DNA from 2 places in the Parasphingorhabdus pacifica genome. Region 2 is predicted to be linked to the other one. Evidence: riboswitches for the same ligand, from Rfam matches in the RefSeq annotation. Region 2 holds a riboswitch; the other holds the start of a gene.
What was found. Region 2 has a riboswitch for cobalamin ahead of ACYVAN_RS01110 (putative cobaltochelatase). Riboswitches for the same ligand answer to the same signal wherever they lie in the genome.
Positions count from the first base shown of each region.

Region 1: it holds a riboswitch for cobalamin, as region 2 does, so the genes downstream of both, ACYVAN_RS20790 (ABC transporter substrate-binding protein) here and ACYVAN_RS01110 (putative cobaltochelatase) in region 2, are expected to answer to the same signal.

Region 1 covers NZ_BAAGYS010000014.1:133,904-137,303, forward strand. Annotated here, with positions in the region: gene ACYVAN_RS20780 (putative bifunctional diguanylate cyclase/phosphodiesterase) at 1-623, shown strand, start outside; gene ACYVAN_RS20785 (MSMEG_6728 family protein) at 704-1,177, opposite strand; cobalamin riboswitch at 1,445-1,628, shown strand; gene ACYVAN_RS20790 (ABC transporter substrate-binding protein) at 1,728-2,720, shown strand; gene ACYVAN_RS20795 (FecCD family ABC transporter permease) at 2,717-3,400, shown strand, end outside.
Region 2 covers NZ_BAAGYS010000002.1:243,533-246,932, forward strand. Annotated here, with positions in the region: gene ACYVAN_RS01110 (putative cobaltochelatase) at 1-1,835, opposite strand, end outside; cobalamin riboswitch at 1,902-2,085, opposite strand; gene ACYVAN_RS01115 (GNAT family N-acetyltransferase) at 2,252-2,719, opposite strand; gene ACYVAN_RS01120 (S1 family peptidase) at 2,858-3,400, opposite strand, start outside.

The DNA.
Region 1 (3,400 bases), on a different contig from region 2:
TGTCCGTGGCCGAGCAGGGTGGCCTGGAGATCGAACTGGACAGGTGGGTGCTGCGCACCGCGCTGCGCGAAGCTGCGAGCTGGCCGGTGAACGGCACCCGTCCGGTCGGGATAGCCGTGAACCTCTCCGGGCTCCGACCGACGCTCCAGAGCTTTTCCGAAGAGGTGTCGTCCGCCATCGCCGACAGCGGCATCGCTTCCGAGCGAGTGGTGCTGGAGATGGTCGAGACCATCCTGGTGAACGTGTCGGAGCGACCGAGCAGGACGATGCGCGAACTCGCCGCGACCGGGCTCCGGTTCGCCATGGACGACTTCGGCACCGGCTACTCGTCGCTGGCCCGTCTCAAGGACCTGCCGACGCAGATCGTCAAGCTCGATCGACGGTTCGTTTCCGGGATGGGATCGGACCCGTCCGACCTGGGCATCGCACGCGCCGTGGTGGAACTCGCCCGCGCGATGGGCCGCACGTGCATTGCGGAAGGAGTCGAGACCGCCACTCAGTACCGCCTGTTGCACGGTCTCGGCGTGGACGCCTACCAGGGGTACTTGTTCGCGGCTCCGCTGCCGGTACACGAGTTCCGGGAACTGCTCTCGCGCTCACCGTTGCCGCTTCCGGACGGATAGCAGCCCCGCAACTCCTGAATTCTCGGAATCCCAGTTCCAGGACATCTCCGCGCAATCGATTGCCCCGACGACCGGAGTGGTCAGTCATCGCGCGAGCGGTCCGAGACCGGCCACACGTACGGCAGATCCGATCGCACACCGGGAAAATACCTGCGGTAGTGGCCCGGGTCCTTGCGCAACAGCGCAGACTGGTGGCTGCGATGGAATCGCCGATCACCGAGCCACGGCGGCAGTTCTCCGACGAGGGCCAGTTCCTCCCGGGTTCGCACGGTGGTGGTACCGGCCGCCCGTTCCAGATCGGCAGCGATCGTCGCGGCACATGTGTCCCGGTAACCGGCCGAACACCACACGGCGCACACGTCGAGGCCGTAGCGGGCGAGCAACTCCGCGTAACCCGTCCACATCACGACCGCGGGATGGGTACGCCAGCCGTACCCCGGCACCGTCAGCGCGCGGAGGACCTGCATCGTCTCCACCCGTTGCTTGCCAAGTCGCTTGGTGTCGAGCACGCGCGCGGTCTCGATGAAGTCCGGATACGGGAGAAAGGTCTGCACGTCCTGCAGTGTGTTCCCACCCACTCCCACTCGCCAAGGCAGCGGAGAACCACCGACCGCCCGAACCAGCTGCCGTCGAAGCCCGGAGCACCCCTCTTCTCGTGATTTCGAACGCCCCGATACCGATGAATCACAGGAGAATCCGACGCCGTGCAACGCTGCAGCTTGGGCGAAACGCGCGCCGCACACATCCCGGCCCCGTCGCTCACGTCGCCACCGACGACATTGTGCGTCACATCATGGTCCCCATCTCGCCGCACATTGCCGTGATAGCGTCCGGCTGCCAGTAATAGCCATCGTGAATGGCTTGGGAATCCGGTGAGAATCCGGAACTGACGCGCAGCGGTGAGCGGCGACGAGCAGGAACACGGCCACTGGGCGAACTGCCCGGGAAGGAGTTCCCACTCGGACGACCCCGAGTCCGAAGACCTGCTGGCCACTCAGTCGAACGCGTTTCGGCTGAGCGGAAACCGTAGGACCGGGCTTCGCGACCGAGCCCCGCACGGGGAGGAAATCCGTGGCGAAAAACTTTTCCGCCTGCTGTACCGCTGTGCTTCTCACCGCAGCACTCGCGCTGTCCGGCTGTTCCGGGGGAACAGCTGCCGAACCGGATGCCGACGCCGGTGACCACCTTTCGCTGGACAACTGTGGTGAACAGGTTCAGCTGGAGCACCCGCCGCAGCGGGCTGTCGCGCTCAACCAGGGCAGCGCCGAGATCATGCTGGCCTTGGGCCTCTCCGACCGGATGGTGGGTACCGCGACCTGGACGGATCCCGTACTACCGGAGCTGGCTGAGGAGAACGCCGAGGTACCGCGCCTCGCCGAGAACTACCCGTCGTTCGAGCGCGTTCTCGCGGCCGAGCCGGACTTCGCCGCATCGTCGTTCGCCTCGACGCTGAGCAAGGGTGGCGTGGCGACCCGCGCGCAGTTCGACGAACTCGGAGTGCCGACCTACCTCTCCCCCGCCGACTGTGCGAAGGACAACAGCGGCAGCGGCGACGGCGCCCGGCACGAACCCCTGAAAATGGACCTCGTCTACACCGAAATCCGGGAAATCGCCCGCATTTTCGACGTGGCGGAACGGGGTGAACAACTCGTCGCCGACCTGCAGAACCGAATGCGCGAAGCCACCGCCGACATCGACGCTTCGCACGCGAGACTGCTCTTTTGGTTCGCCAACTCCGAATCGCCGTACATGGCAGGCTGCTGCGGCGCACCGGGAGTGATCACCCGCACGCTGGATGCGAAGAACGTCTTCGACGACACCAAGCAGGAGTGGCCGCAGATCAACTGGGAGACGGTCGCTCAACGCAATCCCGATGTTCTCGTGCTGGGAGATCTCACCCGGAATTCGGAAACCGCCGAGACGGCCCGAAGCAAGATCGAATTCTTGGAGACGCATCCGGTGGCACGTGAGATGGACGCGGTCGAGAACGACCGGTACGTCCCCCTCACCGGACAGGCGATGAACCCGACGATGCGCACCGTCGATGGCGTCGAGAAGGTCGCGGCCGCATTGCGCGAGTTCGGGTTGACGGGTTGAGGACGGAGACACCCGCGTTAACGACCTCCACCACGGACCGGGCTCGCGCGCACGCGGTTTGGTTGCCGGTGCTGGGCATCGCCGTGCTGGCGGTGTCCATCGCGATCGCCGTCACCATCGGCCCTGCCGGCATCGGCGTAGGCGACGTGTGGACGACGCTCCTGTCCCGGGTCGGCGTGGCCGAATCCGAGCTGAGCCCCATCCGCGAAGGGATCGTGTGGAACCTGCGGTTTCCGCGGGTGCTGCTGTCCGCGGTCTGCGGTGCGGGACTGGCCGTCTGCGGTGCGGTCATGCAGTCGATGCTGCGGAACCCGCTCGCGGACCCGTTCGTGCTCGGAGTGTCCTCGGGCGCTTCGGCCGGAGCGGTCGTGGTGGTGGTGCTCGGTGCCGGAGGTGGGCTGCTCTCGATCTCGACGGGTGCCTTCCTGGGTGCGGTGCTCTCGTTCGGACTCGTACTGCTGCTCAGCCACATCCTGGGCGGGACCACGGATCGCGTGGTGCTCTCGGGTGTCGCCGCCATGCAGCTGTTCTCCGCGATCACCTCGTTCATCGTGCTCACCGCCGCCGATGCGGAAACGACCCGGGGTGTGCTGTTCTGGATGCTGGGCTCGTTCAGCAGCGCTTCGTGGCCGGAAGTATCGGTGTGCGCGGCCGTGCTGCTGGTCGCCGTGCTGGTGTGC
Region 2 (3,400 bases):
TCCGCCAGTGGCGTCCGCCCACCCGTGCGCAACTGCCGCATCCTGGTGGCCGCGATGTCCACTGAGGATGTGGGCGGGAGCGCGAGTTCGGCGTTCTCACCCCGAAAAGTGACCACTCCGACCTTGTCCCGGCGCTGGTAGGCGTCGCGCAGCAGCGAGAGCACCGCACCGCTGACCGCCGACATCCGCTTCCTGGCCGCCATCGACCCGGACGCGTCGACGGCGAAGAGCACGAGATTGCTCTCGCGACCTTCCCGCACCGCGTGTCGCATGTCCTGACGCTGCAACAACAACCCGGGACCGCTCCGCCCCCGCGACATCTGGTGCGGCGCGGCAGCCGCCAGCGTCGCGGAGAGGTGCAGACCACTTCCCTCCACATCGGAGGATCGGACGACCTGCCCGGATCGGGACTTGGCGCGCGAGCGCCTGCCGGGAGTCCCCTCGCCCACTCCGGGCACTTCCAGGAGTTTGGCCCGGAACGCGGGTGTCGGAGCCGCCGGCGGTCGGTCGGCGGGAGCGTTGCCCGAGTTGTTCTCGTTGTCGTTTTCTTGTGGTTTTCCGCCCCGGGACTGGTCGTCCTGTTCGGGCAAGCCGGGATCGGACTCCTCGGGACGGCCACCGCCGGGGCCCCCGTCCGGCCCGTCGTCTTCCGGACCGCCATCCGAACCGCCGTCCGGTCCCCCGTCGGGGCCGTCATCGTCCGGATCATCCTCCGGCCCGCCGTCACCGTTGGCGTCCCGACCGCCGCCGTCCTGCTCCGCTCCCGGGGTCTCCGGCGATTCACCGCTGTCCTCGGCGTGCTCGGCGGCATCGGACAGCGCCTGCTGCAGCTGGTCCTCCTCCACCCCCGGCTCGTCGAACGGATCCCTGCGGCGCCGGTGTGGCAGCGCGAGTCGCGCGGCTGCCTCGACATCGGCTTCGGCGACGGCATCGGCACCGCGCCAGGCGGCGTGGGCCACCGCGGTGCGCGCCAACACCAGATCGGCCCGCATCCCGTCCACCTCGAAGGACGCGCACAAGGCCGCGATCCGGCGCAGTTCCGAATCCGGCAGCGCGATCGAGTCGACGCGCCCCCGCGCGTCGACGATCCGTTCGGCCAGCGCGGCGTCCTCGTCCGCCCACTTGCGCGCGAACGCCGCCGGATCGTCCTCGAACGCCAATCGCCTGCGCACCACCTCGGTGCGGGTCTCCACCTCTCGCGAGGCCGCCACCTGCACGGTCAGCCCGAACCGGTCGAGCAGCTGCGGTCGCAGTTCGCCCTCTTCCGGGTTCATCGTTCCCACCAGCAGGAACGAGGCCGCGTGCGAGATCGAGACACCTTCGCGCTCGACGTGCGCACGACCCATCCCCGCCGCGTCGAGCAGCAGATCGACGAGATGGTCGTGCAGCAGGTTGACCTCGTCGACGTACAGCACACCGCGGTGCGCCGAGGCCAACAGACCCGGCTGGTAGGCGCGCACTCCTTCGGTCAGCGCCCGCTCCAGGTCCAACGAACCGACCAGGCGGTCCTCGGTGGCACCCACCGGCAACTCGACGAGTTCGGCGGGGCGCGTTCCGGTCTCCGCGCCTTCGTGCGGCCCGTCCGGGCAGCGGGAGTCCGGCTCGGAGGGCGAACAGCCGAACCGGCATCCCGGCACCACGTCGAGTGCGGGCAGCAGTGCGGCCAGTGCCCGGACGATGGTCGACTTGGCCGTGCCCTTCTCACCGCGCACCAGGACACCCCCGATGCGCGGGTGCACCGCGTTGAGCAGCAGTGCCAAGCGCAGGTCGTCGTGACCGACGACGGCGGTAAAGGGGTATCGGGCGGTCGTGCGCTCCACTGGGGAGGCTGTCATGCCGGCAGTTCCTTCCTCGGGTATCGGACGCCCCGAATGTGGCCGCGCGAGCGTGCCGCGCAGCCGGTGTGGACAAGGAGCGCAGCAGTGTCCTGACTCCCGGATCATCGCGTCCCGCCGGCCTTCCCAGGGCTTTCCCGGTGGCTCTCGTGGGAGGTCCGCTCCCCGGTCACAGTGGCGCCGACCGTGCCGGACTCGCACCGGCTTCCTGACTGGCTCCTCGCTGGGACCAGCGTGCATCGTCCCAGAACGGGATCAGTCGACCAAGCTCATTCGCCGTCGACGTAACCCTCGCCACTCCGCCATGCGCCACCCGCGCCTCCAGCGGGCTGCCCGGTGAGGCCCGAAACCGGCGGCTTCGCCCAAGCGGGCGGCACTTCGCTGACCTGCTCCGGTACCGCGGGAAGTGCGCGACCTCAGCGGCGGGTCGTCACGAAGCGCTCCATGTCGACGTGCGGGATGCCGTCCTCCACGTACTCGTCACCGGCTTCGACGAAACCGAAGGAACGGTAGAACTCGACCGTGTCCGACTGGGCCGAGAGCACGGCGGGCGCGCGCTGGATCTCCGCCACGGCCGCCCGCATCAGCTTGCGCCCGAGGCCCATGCCTCGGGCGTTTTTCGCGGTGCAGACCCGGCCGATGCGGTAGGTCCCGTCCGGCTCTTCGAGCAGCCGGACGTAGCCGAGCACACAACCGTCAGCCGAGTCGATCCAGAAATGCCGGGTACTGCCTTCGAGGTCCCGACCGTCCAACTCCGGGTAGGGGCACTGCTGCTCCACGACGAAGACGTCGACGCGCAACCGCAGCATCCGATAGAAGTCCTCGGCGTCGAGGTCGGCGGTGTAGGCGCGGTGCACGGCGGTCGCAAGCGGCTGGAGGGTCACCCTTACCTGGATATCACAACCCGGCGGGCGGACCCGCATTCACCAGCGGTGGACGTTGCCTACGACACGCCCCGGCCCAACACCTCCGGCCCCGGGAACACCTCCGGACGCAGGACACCACTGCTCGGGTCCTGCTGTTCAGTTCCGCAGCTGGGTGGCGATCTCGGGGCTGTAGGTGCTGACCCGGGTGTAGACCCCCGGCGTGTTGGGACGGCCGCAGCCGTTGCCGTAGGAAACGACGCCCGCCAGGCGGCCGTTGACGACCAGCGGGCCGCCCGAATCACCCGTGCAGGCGTCCCGACCGCCCTCCGGCACGCCCGCGCAGAGCATCGCCGCGCCGTCGTACTCGGGATAGGTCGCCTTGCAATCGGCGTCCGCGACCACCGGCACCTCCACCGAGCGCAGCTGCGGCGACGAAGAAGACCACTCGCTCGTCCGGCCCCATCCGTAGACGCGCCCCGGAGTGCCCGCCCGATACGACTCGGCATCCCCCGGCTCCACCAGCGGCAACGTCTCCTGCGGCAGTGGTTCGGCCAGGGTCAGCACCGCGAGGTCCTCGCCCTGGGAGAAATCGGTGTACTCCGGGTGCACCCACACCCGCTCCACATCGCCGACGAAGCCCTCGTTCGTGCGCAGATCCGTTCGGCCCGCCACCGCCTGCAGGGACTCCGGATCCCGCGT